Regions from separate parts of the Sphingobacterium sp. UDSM-2020 genome, predicted to be linked through region 1. Evidence: riboswitches for the same ligand, from Rfam matches in the RefSeq annotation. Region 1 holds a riboswitch; each other region holds the start of a gene.
What was found. Region 1 has a riboswitch for S-adenosylmethionine ahead of JAZ75_RS14000 (hypothetical protein). Riboswitches for the same ligand answer to the same signal wherever they lie in the genome.
Positions count from the first base shown of each region.

Region 2: it holds a riboswitch for S-adenosylmethionine, as region 1 does, so the genes downstream of both, metE (5-methyltetrahydropteroyltriglutamate--homocysteine S-methyltransferase) here and JAZ75_RS14000 (hypothetical protein) in region 1, are expected to answer to the same signal.
Region 3: it holds a riboswitch for S-adenosylmethionine, as region 1 does, so the genes downstream of both, metF (methylenetetrahydrofolate reductase [NAD(P)H]) here and JAZ75_RS14000 (hypothetical protein) in region 1, are expected to answer to the same signal.
Region 4: it holds a riboswitch for S-adenosylmethionine, as region 1 does, so the genes downstream of both, JAZ75_RS20940 (O-acetylhomoserine aminocarboxypropyltransferase/cysteine synthase family protein) here and JAZ75_RS14000 (hypothetical protein) in region 1, are expected to answer to the same signal.

Region 1 is NZ_CP066166.1:3,328,127-3,331,306, forward strand. It holds gene JAZ75_RS13995 (S9 family peptidase) at 1-883, opposite strand, end outside; gene JAZ75_RS14000 (hypothetical protein) at 1,203-1,466, opposite strand; SAM-I-IV-variant riboswitch at 1,502-1,595, opposite strand; gene JAZ75_RS14005 (DUF6266 family protein) at 2,117-2,746, shown strand; gene creD (cell envelope integrity protein CreD) at 2,837-3,180, opposite strand, start outside.
Region 2 is NZ_CP066166.1:1,092,493-1,095,672, forward strand. It holds gene JAZ75_RS04670 (response regulator transcription factor) at 1-338, shown strand, start outside; gene JAZ75_RS04675 (phosphatase PAP2 family protein) at 400-1,167, shown strand; SAM riboswitch class I at 1,243-1,347, shown strand; gene metE (5-methyltetrahydropteroyltriglutamate--homocysteine S-methyltransferase) at 1,504-3,180, shown strand, end outside.
Region 3 is NZ_CP066166.1:2,163,155-2,166,334, forward strand. It holds gene JAZ75_RS09230 (30S ribosomal protein S16) at 1-129, shown strand, start outside; gene rimM (ribosome maturation factor RimM) at 263-790, shown strand; SAM riboswitch class I at 957-1,062, shown strand; gene metF (methylenetetrahydrofolate reductase [NAD(P)H]) at 1,123-2,079, shown strand; gene JAZ75_RS09245 (protein O-mannosyl-transferase family) at 2,246-3,180, shown strand, end outside.
Region 4 is NZ_CP066166.1:4,961,868-4,965,047, reverse strand. It holds gene JAZ75_RS20940 (O-acetylhomoserine aminocarboxypropyltransferase/cysteine synthase family protein) at 1-1,196, opposite strand, end outside; SAM riboswitch class I at 1,425-1,539, opposite strand; gene JAZ75_RS20935 (prephenate dehydrogenase) at 1,943-2,785, opposite strand; gene JAZ75_RS20930 (pyridoxal phosphate-dependent aminotransferase) at 2,798-3,180, opposite strand, start outside.

The DNA of each region.
Region 1 (3,180 bases):
TAGTTCCATCTGGACTGTAAGTCGGGTTGGTATCATAGCCATTCATACCCTCAGTCAGATTTGTTGTTTGCTTAGAAGTAAGATCATAGCGGTAGATATCCGTATTTGTACTCACGGCATACTCTGTTCCAAACCTTTTTTTACTGACATATAGCACAGCTTTACTATCTGGTGTCCACTCAAAATCTTCAGAACCGCCAAATGGCATTTGAGGGCTATAGAAAGGCTCATCCTGCAATAAATCAATTGCTTCGCCAATCTTACCGTTGTTATAGCTGGCTACAAATGGATGATTGAATTTTCCATTATTGAACGTGTCCCAATGACGGTAGTCAAGATTGTCAAAAACATAAGCGTCAGATTTTGGTAAATCAGGATATTTGTCGGTACTGTGATATTTTTTGATTAAAACTGCTTTGCTAAATAAAATATATTGACCATTTGGAGATAGCTTTACATTTTCTAGATCAGTTTCGCTGTGTGTCAATTGTATAGCTTCACCTTTATATCTATTCTTTTTCCAAAGTTGCCCTTTGAACAAGTAAATGATATCGCCATTTTCTGTAATCTGTACGACAGACTCACCGCCCTTTTCACTTGTTAGAGGAGCTGTGTTACCTGTTTCTAGGGATAATGTGTAAAGGTTTTTTTCCGAACTGTTTGTTTCTATAGCATAATTAGAGACACCATATACTAAAGTTTTTCCATCTGTTGAAATTCCTTCTCCAGAAACACGGCCTAATTTCCAAAGTGTCTGCGGATCTAATGGTGCTTTTGCGGTGTTTTCCATATTAAGAACCATTTTGGTTTCTTTGTTTTCCTGAGCTATTGATGCCGAAGCGCATAATAAAATGGAAAGCGTTATTAAAGATTTTTTTTTCATAAAGAATACGAATATGAACAGGCAAGATACAAAATCTAAGATCATTTAACATATTAAATAAAGTATTGGAGAAAGAAAACAAGGTGAAGGAATTGTTCAGAATGACGCGATATCACTTTGTGTTAAACTATTGAAGGGAATTGGAGAAATTATAAAATACTATCTTAGCGCATTAAAAAAAGCATAGCATTGATATTAGTGACTGAAAATTATATAGAATTAGTTGGATAAAAAAAGCTTCACTCAGTGCTCAAAAAGGAAGGGCTATTTAACCTTTTTAGCGCTGAGTGAATACGCAATTTTAAAGCTGTCTTTGCTCTTATTGGAGAATCGGGATAAGCGTATTTTCCTCTAATCTTACTGCGACATACTTTACGGAAGTAAAACCATCTTCTCTAGAAATGATGTTGGAAAGATCTAGCCCTCTTTTAGAAAAAGTACTTATGAGCGCAGTGCGGAATGTAGATTTGGAAGAACCCCAACCTTTTTCCGATACCGTATCATTGTTGAGCTGTATCAGTTCGTTGATTGAATAATAACTGAATTTTTCCAGTAAATGTTGATAAAGATTTGGTGTTGACATACAATTTAAAAATTTAAAGGATTAAACCATAAACTGTATCCAGATATTTTTGGTCGAAACCCATATTAATTTACCACCGCGGTTATGTAACTCGGTTGGTATTGCAACGTGCAATTCTGAATACTCTACAAAGTTAGTAGATTTTATTTTGTTTCAAAATTTATTTTAAAATAATTAATTCATGATGAGAATTTTATGAAGGAGATTGACGTTTTTTTTCCATTATTTAAATAATTATACACGCTATGTTTCCACAAATAGCGTGTATAATTGATAATCAATAGTAGCATTAATTGCGTATTTCCCTCCTATCCCTTCAAAAGGAGGGATCTTGACCGATCATTATGTATGTGCTGTCTCGTTATACAAACTGATGTGATATGAGTGTTACACTCTTAGATATTGTAATACTCTTACTAGTAAAATACGGTTACATAACTATATATCTCATTACTATATTTAGAGATATATTAGAGTCATTATAGAGGGTTTCTAGAGGGTTTATAGAGGTAAAGCACTATAAAACCTCTATTTAACCTCTTTATAACTTCTATATTATCACTTTAATTATTATATTAGAACAGCATGATATATAGATGTAATCTTAGTAGGTCATGCATCTTAACCAATTTCCAATATAACCTAGTAATATGGCAATATTAAAAGCAGGAATAAATGGACCCTTTTCGGGTAAAGTCGGAAACGTAGTAGGGTATCAGTTAAATGGACAATCCGTTATCCGCTCTCTACCATTTGTTATAAAAAGAGCTCCAAGTAAGTTAACGATCATTAATCGCATGCGGATGAAGGTCGTATCCCAATTTTTGACATATGTTAAAAAACCGATTGCGTTTGGTTATAAAAATATAGCCCCTAAAGGTAGCCGTGTTGGGGCTTTTCAATCAGCTCAATCCTATTTATTCAATAATGCGATCGATTATGATGCAGACAACATGCCCTATATTAATCCTGAAAAAGTATTAGTTTTCCGAGGAGATATGACACCACCGCTGCTTATTAAGGTAGAGCGGAAGGATAATAAACTTCATGTCGAATGGAATAAGGATGCATGTAAAGGTTATTCAGCTGCGGTGGTTGTCCTGGCATATGTTATAGAAAAGTACGCTGCTTTGAACGAGGGTGCGGCGATCTCAAACGAAGGCAAAATGGTATGGGAACATCAGCTGTTCAATAGCGATGAACAAGTACATATCTATGTCGGTTTCTACGATATGCTTAATGATGAGTTTTCAGATTCTGTATATGGGGGGTGTGTATAAATTTAATAAGATATACCATATCTTATTATTTTCTTTTAAGGAGTATCAAGATATATGTTAAATATATCTTGATACCTTCTGTTGCCAATCTCATCGTTTATCGTATTGATACCAATTGATCTTTGTGGATATGCGCATTAAAATTGCCAATATGATAAATATACCTATTGTACCCACTATGAGTGAATAATCACGTAATTGCATTAAGATAAATATGAAACTATAGAAAATGGAAAGTATTCCAGAAAAGATAAGTGCAGACCTGCTATCATTGGTAATAGATTTAATGAATGAAGCGATAAGAATAATAGTAGCTAATGCGGCTAGTAGGTAAGCGAGGTTGAAACCCAGATGCTCACTAATGGAAAGAAGCAGTGAGTAAAAGAGTACCATAGCAAAACCAATCAGCATATACTGTATAAGATGTATGCGTT
Region 2 (3,180 bases), 2.2 Mb from region 1:
TTAAGCGTGTTGTAAGAGAGAAAGATGATCAGGTTGTAAGCGATAAATTTGAGATTGGAGAGTACTTCTTCGACTATACAAGTCAACAAATTGCGCATAAAGGTGTGCAACAAAAACTATCAACGAAAGAAGCGGAATTATTACGTCTACTTTGTCTAAAAAAGAATGATGTACTGACTCGAGAAGAAGCCCTTTTAAAAATTTGGCATGATGACAATTACTTTACAGGCCGGAGTATGGACGTTTTCTTAAGCAAATTGAGAAAATACCTACGAGATGATCCCAAAGTTGAAATTGTCAATGTACATGGAAAAGGCTATAAATTATTGGTTAGCTAATACACAATTACTAGAATAATAAAGAGATGTTAAAACATCTCTTTTTGTTTATCTTGCAACAATGAAACTATCAATTCGATTTTTTTTAATCCTTTCAATCTTTTGCTCTTCTACATCGCTTTATGCGCAAAAAGATACTTTACAAAATGATAATCAAGATTTTGAAACCAATGCTAAGACAATAAATTATAAGCAATTAATAGTTCCTGTGGCTTTAATGACTTACGGAGTAATCTCATTAAATAGCCCATACCTCAAACATAAGGATCAACAAATAAACAATTCAATTAATAATGATCCGTCCAAAACTTTTAAACTTGATAATGTTAGCGTTTTCATTCCTTCTGCCGCTGTCTTTGGGCTTGACTTACTCGGAATACCAAGTAAGCACAATTTAAAACAACGCTTAGTGGTAAGTTCGATTGCCCATGCAATCACCTTATCAGCAGTTTATACCATAAAAAAAACGACACCTACTTGGAGACCTGATCGCGCAGATCAAGAATCTTTTCCTTCAGGACATACTGCTGTACCTTTTACCGGTGCAGAAATTCTATGGCAAGAATATAAAGATCAATCCATTTGGTATGGTATTGCAGGCTATACAATTGCGGCGGGAACAGGTTACCTGAGAATGTATAATCATAAACATTGGTTTTCTGACGTCGCCATGGGAGCTGGTATTGGTATTATGGGAACAAAAATTGCATACTGGCTATTACCATTATTTGATAAACACTTGCAATCAAAAAAAACAAGTTACCTAACGATGGCAACACCGTTTTACAATGGAAAACAAATTGGTTTGTCTGCTAATTTCCAATTTTAAACCTTGGTTTATTATCATTTTTATATAAAAGTTACAAAATATTTGTTTTTATAAAACTAATTCCGATATTTACAGCGCTTATAGAGAAAGGCAGAGGGAATAGACCCAATGAAGCCTTAGCAACCTGTCAATTGACAAGGTGCTACATTCTACCCCATCAAAAAGTGGGAATGATAAGCTAGACACAAAATATATCTTGTGCCCTCCTCTCTAAAAGCAATCAAAAAATTTAGTAAATAGATTCAAGAATTTTTGATCGTTTTTTATTTCGAATAAAAAAAATCCTTCTAATTTCTTGCTTCGTTAAGGTTGAACAAATAAAATAATTTTATATTTATGTTACTAACGAACAACTTAGGTTACCCACGTGTAGGTGCCTTCCGCGAGTTGAAAAAGGCCAATGAAGCATATTGGGCTAAAAAAATCAGCGCGCAAGAATTATTGCAGGCTGGACTGAAAATCCGTGAAGGCAACTGGAAAACTCAAAAAGATGCTGGCATCGATTTGATTCCTTCCAATGATTTTTCATTTTATGACCAAGTTTTAGACTTGACATTAACTGTAGGTGCAATCCCTGCACAATATCAATCACTTTTAAATAACGAAGATAAAGGATACAATTTGGACCTTTACTTTGCAATGGCGCGTGGTTTCCAGCAAGATGGCGTTGACGTAACGGCAATGGAAATGACAAAATGGTTTGACACCAACTACCATTACATCGTACCTGAATTCGTGAAAAATCAAGAATTCAAATTGACTTCAGAGAAATTCTTAAATGAATATAATGAAGCAAAATCTTTAGGTATTGAAACGAAGCCTGTGTTAATTGGCCCGATCTCATACTTATTATTAGGTAAAGAAAAAGAATCTGGTTTCAACCGTATCGATTTAATCGATAAGTTGGTTCCTGTATATGAAGAAATCTTAACTAAATTGGCTACCGCTGGTGCAAAATATGTACAAATTGATGAGCCATTTTTAGCTTTAGATATTGATGATGCAACACGTGCTCTATACACGCGTGTATTTACTAAATTAGCTGCTGCTGCTAAAGACATCAAAATTATTGTAACGACTTATTTCGAGGCTTTACGTGACAACGAAGAAACAGCTATAAACTTACCAGTTTACGCAGTTCATGTTGATTTAGTAAGAGGTGAAAACCAACTCGACACTATATTAGCCAAAGTTCCGGCTTCATTAACACTTTCTTTGGGTGTAGTTGAAGGTCGCAACATTTGGAAAAATGATTACGTAAAATCATTAGCACAAATCAAAAAAGCTGTTGATGCTTTAGGCAAAGACCGTGTATTAGTAGGACCTTCGAGTTCATTATTACACGTACCTTTCGATTTAGACAATGAAGATAATGAAGAGTCATTGCCTAAAGAAGTTAAAAATTGGTTGGCATTTGCTAAGCAAAAATTAGCAGAGGTAAAAGATTTAGCGATCTTAGCTGAAGGCGAAGTAGATGCAAAAACAGCTGAGCGTTTCGAAGCCAATAAGGCTGCTGCGGAAGACCGTCGTACATCTTCTTTAATCCACAAGCCTGAAGTTAAAGAACGTACAGCAAATATCACTGATGATGATGCTAAACGTACATCTACTTTCTTAGCTCGTAAAGAAGCACAACAAGCGAAATTTAATCTTCCAGCATTTCCAACAACGACAATTGGTTCATTCCCACAAACTAAAGATGTTCGTAAATGGAGAGCTGATTTGAAAAAAGGCGCAATTTCTCAAGAACAATACGATAAAGAAATCGCAGAAGAGACAGAAAGAACAATCCGTCTTCAGGAGCAATTGGATATCGATGTATTAGTTCATGGTGAATTCGAACGTAATGACATGGTTGAGTACTTCGGAGAGCAATTAGCAGGTTATGCCTTCACTAAAAACGGATGGGTTCAATCATATGGTTCACGTTGTGTAAAACCTCCAGTTATTTATGGTGATGTTTACCGTCCTGCTGATATGACCGTACGTTGGTCTTCATATGCTCAAACCCTG
Region 3 (3,180 bases), 1.2 Mb from region 1:
GCATTAGCTGCTGAAGCTAAGAAAAAAGAAGAAAAAGCTGCTGCTATTGCCGCTAAAAATGCGCCAGTTGTAGAAGAAACTCCTGCTGAAGAAACTGAAGCTCCTGCTGCAGAAGAAACTGAAGGTTAATTTTTCTTTCATACAGTATCAAGAAAGCCGGTTCAATTTTGATCCGGCTTTTTTTTAAGAATGTAGTTGCTATACCTACGAAGTACTGTATTTATATATTTATATTTTTAAATTTGCACTTTCAAATTAGAACATGACCATAGAAGAAAGTTTTTACATCGGTTATATTAGCAAAACACGTGGATTAAAAGGTGAGCTTCAGCTTTTTTTTGAATTTGAAGATTATCAAGATTTAGACTTTGATGTTTTATTTGCTGAAGTGAATAAAAAATTAGTGCCTTACTTTGTCGACAATATCAAATACCAATCAAATAGTACAGCCTATTTAAATTTAGAAGACGTCGATCATATTGATAAAGCACAACCTTTAGTGCGTAAGAAAATATACCTTCCAAATGATAAAATGCCAGAGCGTGATCCTGATGATTTTAGATATACGGATTTAATTGGATACTTGGTGATTGATGAAGTTCATGGAGAATTAGGAGAGATTAAACATGTACAGGAAATGCCTCAGCAATTTATAGCAACAGTAGACTTTAATGGAAAAGAATTGATGTTCCCATTAAATGACGATCTTATGCTAGGAATTGATTCAGAGGATAAAGTTTTAGAGGTTGATTTACCAGATGGATTGGTTGAGCTATATAAGGAGATTTAAAGTCTTCACGATATACAGATTAATAAAAAGGAGTTACTGTAGTTATATGCAGTAACTCTTTTTTATTTAAAGAAATCCATTTTAATAAACGTTTTATTGGGGCATTTTTTTAGGCATGACCTTAATATTATTTTGATTATAAATTTCTATTGCCGATATTAGCCGATGCTTATAGAGAAAGGCCGAGGGAATAGACCCAATGAAGCCTTAGCAACCTGTTATTTTATAAGGTGCTACATTCTACCCCAACTCAGAGCTGGGAAAGATAAGTTGAAACAAGTCCACTTGTGCATTTCGATGTAAGCCAACCAAAATCACTTTAAAAAATATTAATGAAAATCGTTGATCATATCAGTAATGCCAAAGGAAAAACTTTGTTTTCTTTTGAACTGTTGCCACCAGCTAAGGGGCAAGGTATCCAAAGTATTTTTAAAACAATGGATGCACTTATGGAATTCAAGCCTCCCTTTATCGATGTGACTTATCATAGAGAAGACTACATGTATAAGAAGCACGAGAGCGGTTTATTAGAACGTGTGGCTTATCGTAAACGTCCAGGGACTGTTGCAATTTGTGCCGCTATTATGAATAAGTATAAAGTGGATGCTGTACCACATCTTATCTGTGGTGGTTTCACAAAAGAGGAAACTGAAAATGCTTTGATAGATTTGAACTTCTTGGGTATTGACAATGTGCTCGTATTGAGAGGTGATGCAAGAAAAGGCGATCCTGATTTCATACCAACAGAAGGTGGTCATGCATTTGCAACAGATCTTTTACAGCAGGTTGCCGATATGAACCAAGGACAGTACTTACATGAGGATATTGCGATTTCAGAAAAGACCAACTTTTGTATTGGCGTTGCAGGATATCCTGAAAAACACTTCGAAGCGCCAAATTTTAATACCGATTTTAAATGGTTAAAAAAGAAGGTTGAGATGGGGGCTGAGTTTATTGTTACACAAATGTTCTTTAATGTTGAAAAATATAAAGAGTTTGTCAATAAGTGCAGGGAAAATGATATTCATATTCCAATTATACCAGGTTTAAAACCATTGACAACAAAAAAACAACTGATTACGCTTCCGAAAATTTTTCATTTGGATATTCCAGAGGAATTGAGTGAAGCAGTATCCGGATGTAAAAATAATGCAGACGTGAGACAAGTCGGAGAAGAGTGGTTGGTACAACAATGTAAAGAATTAATTGACTTTGGTGCGCCAGTTTTACATTTTTATACCATGAGTAATCCTGGACCGACTAAAAGTATTGTAGAAAAGTTATTCTAAGACTTATATCGTATAAAAAAGCCTGCTATCACATTATAGCAGGCTTTTTTATGCGTTTCGATTTTTGTTAAAAAAAGTTAATCACCCTCAAATGAAATCTCTTTTTATTATATTTAATTGAAAATTAATTTGATTTATCAAATAATCAATTAAACCTGAATCATTCATGGATTATAAGAAAGTAAACAACGTGTTAGGTTGGCTATGTGCCATCATAGCAACATCCGTTTTCATTATCACAGCAGAGCGAACAACAAGCTGGTGGGATACTGGTGAATTTATTGCATCAGCATATAAACTTCAGATTGTTCATCAGCCTGGAGCACCTTTGTTTCTAATGTTGCAGAATATATTTTCAAATTTTGCTTTAGGAAATTTAGCTCAGATTGCATTTTGGATGAATGTGGGTTCTGCTATATGCAGTGGTTTGACAGTTATGTTTTTGTTTTGGACCATAACAGCATTAGCAAGAAAAATTATCCAATCTGATCATCAATCCAATGATAAAAATCACCTGATTAAAATAATGGGAGCAGGCATGGTGGGAGCTTTAGCTTACAGTTTCTCCGATACATTCTGGTATTCAGCAGTAGAATCTGAAGTTTATGCGATGTCATCCTTATGTACAGCAGTCGTATTCTGGGCAATTCTAAAATGGGAAGCCCGTGCAAATAAACCGCATGCAGATCGTTGGCTTATTGTCATCGCTTATATTATTGGACTTTCAATTGGAGTTCATTTATTGAATCTATTAGTTATTCCAGCGATAGCACTTATTATTTATTTTAAGAAAACTGATCGTACAACGTTTTGGGGAATTAGTAAAGCATTGTTTATTGGACTAGGAATATTGGCCATTATTCTGTGGGGAATAATCCAGTACCTTATTAAATTTGCTGCCAAGTTTGATTTGTTTTTTGTCAATACACTTGGATTAGGATTTGGCTCGGGCATATTCGTTTTTGTCATAATGATCTTATCGGCATTAATTTATGGCATATATTACTCCTTAAGAAAAGGGAAAGTTATTTTGAATACAGCGATTTTGGCAACTTGTTTTATTTTATTAGGATATAGCTCTTTTACTATGGTATTGCTAAG
Region 4 (3,180 bases), 1.6 Mb from region 1:
TCTTCACTCAGTTGTTGATGTGTAGTCGCCGCAGGGTGTATGATCAATGATTTCGTATCACCCACATTTGCGAGATGACTTATTAGCTCTAAGCTATCGATAAAAGCATCGGCTTTTGTCACGTCACCTTTTATTTGAAATGAAAGAACAGCACCATATCCATTTTTTAAATATTTTTGCGCATTTGCATAGCTAGGAGAGCTTTTTAACCCTGGATAATTCACTTTTTCCACTTGCGGATGGGCTTCTAACCATTTCGCAATTTCTAATGTGTTGTCTACATGACGCTGAACACGAAGTGATAATGTTTCTAGGCCCTGGATTAATTGGAATGAATTGAAGGGTGAAATAGCTGGTCCAAAATCACGTAGTCCTTCAACACGTGCGCGGATTGCAAATTGAATGTTTCCAAATGGGCCATTAACGCCAAAAACATCTGAAAAAACTAATCCATGGTATCCTTCTGAAGGTTCAGAAAACTGTTTGAATTTACCATTTCCCCAGTTGTAAGTACCACCATCTACGATGACACCACCAATACTTGTACCGTGACCACCAATCCATTTTGTTGCAGACTCTACAACTACAGAAGCGCCGTGTTCAAGAGGTTTAAATAGATATCCACCAGCTCCAAAAGTATTGTCTACGATAAGTGGTAAGTCATGTTTTCTAGCAACAGCTGCTATCTTATCAAAATCTGGAATATCGTAACTTGGGTTTCCAATTGTTTCTAGGTATAAAGCTTTTGTGTTTTCATCGATTAGTGATTCAAACTCCTCGGCAGTTGTTTCTTTAGTAAAACGTACTTCAATACCAATTCTTTTAAATGCTACTTTAAATTGATTATATGTACCACCGTATACATTACTGCTGGAAACAAAATTTTCACCAGCTTCTACGATATTATTTAATGCAATGAATTGTGCAGCCTGTCCAGAAGCGACTGCTACAGCGGCGATACCGCCTTCCAATGCAGCAATACGTTTCTCAAATACATCTGTTGTTGGATTCATCAGACGTGTATAGATGTTTCCAAATTGTTTTAAAGCAAATAAGTTCGCTCCATGTTCTGCATTTTCAAATACGTATGAACTGGTTTGGTATATAGGTACTGCACGCGCTCCAGTTGTTGGATCGGCAACTTGACCAGCATGCACTTGAAGTGTTTCGAATTTTAAATTTTTATTTGTAGACATTGTAGTTATAATTAATTAGTTGAAGATTCGTTAATAAAAAATAGGGGTGAGATTGTGCACATGGATATGTACTTGAAATCAATAAATTTTAAAAAAGATTGATTAACAAGAAAACGTAAACATGTGCAAAAGCATTCGCATCTGTTTTGATGGAATATTTGTATCTGTTACGTTGGTGCTAGAATTTACCTTCTTGTTTTGTTGTAATGTTATTATCATTTGTCGTTTCATTTATATCCTCCAAAGCAATATTACTTTGGACAGGAATTGGCACCTTTTCAAACGTATTTTGAAGGTTGCCAGTGGGTCATTGAGCCAGTCTCTCGCCACTTCTTTATAAATCAAGACCTGATTAAGAGGTGTTGATTAGATGTATTTCTATTTGAACTACGATGCAAATATATGCCTTGCTTTTTACAAACCAAAATATTTTATGCTATTTCTTAGAAAATACTTCTAATTCTACTCGTAATTGATCGTAAACTCTCACTATTATGTAAGTATTGGTAGTTGATGGGGCAGCATTTATTTATTCCGATATGTTTATACGTCGTGGATGAAATCCATATCAGTAATTGAAAGCAATATAACTGAAATATACGGTGTTAAACAGACAACAGCAGATCGATGATCCTGTGATCTTTTTTTATAAAAAAGAAAATAGGAACCTTGCGAGTTCCTATGCTTTCTTCTAATTACTTTGTATGAAACAATAATTCGCCTTTGCCGGTTGGAGCAAGTGGGTTTTATTTAATAATACGTTTAATCTTATTTGATTTTTTAATTAATTTGTGTAATTGAGTGTAATTTTCATCTTGGATGGCATCTTTTAAAGCCTGCAGCTGCTTGATGTTTTCCTCTAACACTTCGAGTACATTAACTCTGTTTTGTTTGAAAATAGGTGTCCACATATCCGGTGAGCTTTTTGCTAAGCGTACCGTTGATTCAAAACCAGATCCTGCCAATTCAAATATTCGACCCTGCGATTTCTCTTTCTCTAAAACAGTTAGCGCTAGAGCAAAAGAAGTCAGGTGAGAAATATGGGAAACATAGGCTGTGTGTGTATCATGCTCCTCTGCAGTCATAAATGACGTCCGCATTTCCAGTTGTTCGGTAATGGAATCTGTTAATTCGAACGCATCTTCATCAGATTTAAATGCCTCAACGTAAACCATCATTTTATCTTTAAACAAATTTGGTAATGCTGCTTCGGGGCCTGAATATTCGGTACCAGCCATTGGATGGGCGGCAACATAGCGGCCACGATTAGGGTGTTCCGAGATTAACTGTAAAATATTTAGTTTGGTAGAGCCCATGTCAATGATGACTTGATCTTTTACGAGGTCCAATAATTTGGGCGCTAATGTGATTATCGCATCAACTGGAGCTGTGAGAATGATCACTTTACATTTTTCTAAAGCTTCCTCTAATGTTGCCTTTTGATCAATGAAGCCTATTTGCAATGCTTTCGTTAGATTAGCATCGCTTTTGTCAACACCAAAAACCTGATCACAGAATTTTTTTTCTTTTAGTTTCATGGCGACGGAGCCACCAATTAAACCGACGCCAATAATGGCTATATTCATCATGTTATTTCAATCTTAATTCGTTTGTTTTGCTTGTTCTATTCTAGCAATTGCTTCTTTTAATACTTCAACTGAGGCACATAAACTTATTCTAATATAGGTGTTTCCAGCACTTCCGAATATACCTCCGGGAGTAATAAAGACACGTGATAGATCTAATACCTCATCACTTAACGTGTAGCCTGATTCGTAATTATCTGGAATTTTGGCCCACACAAATAAACCGACCTGATTCTTTTTATATGTACAGCCCAACAGGTTCATGATTTCGAAAACCAACTGTCTTCTTTCGTGATAGATTGCATTTAAATCTTGATACCATGTTTGATCCAACTGCAATGCCTTGGCCGCTGCTAATTGAGCTGGTAAGAACATTCCCGAATCCATGTTGCTTTTAA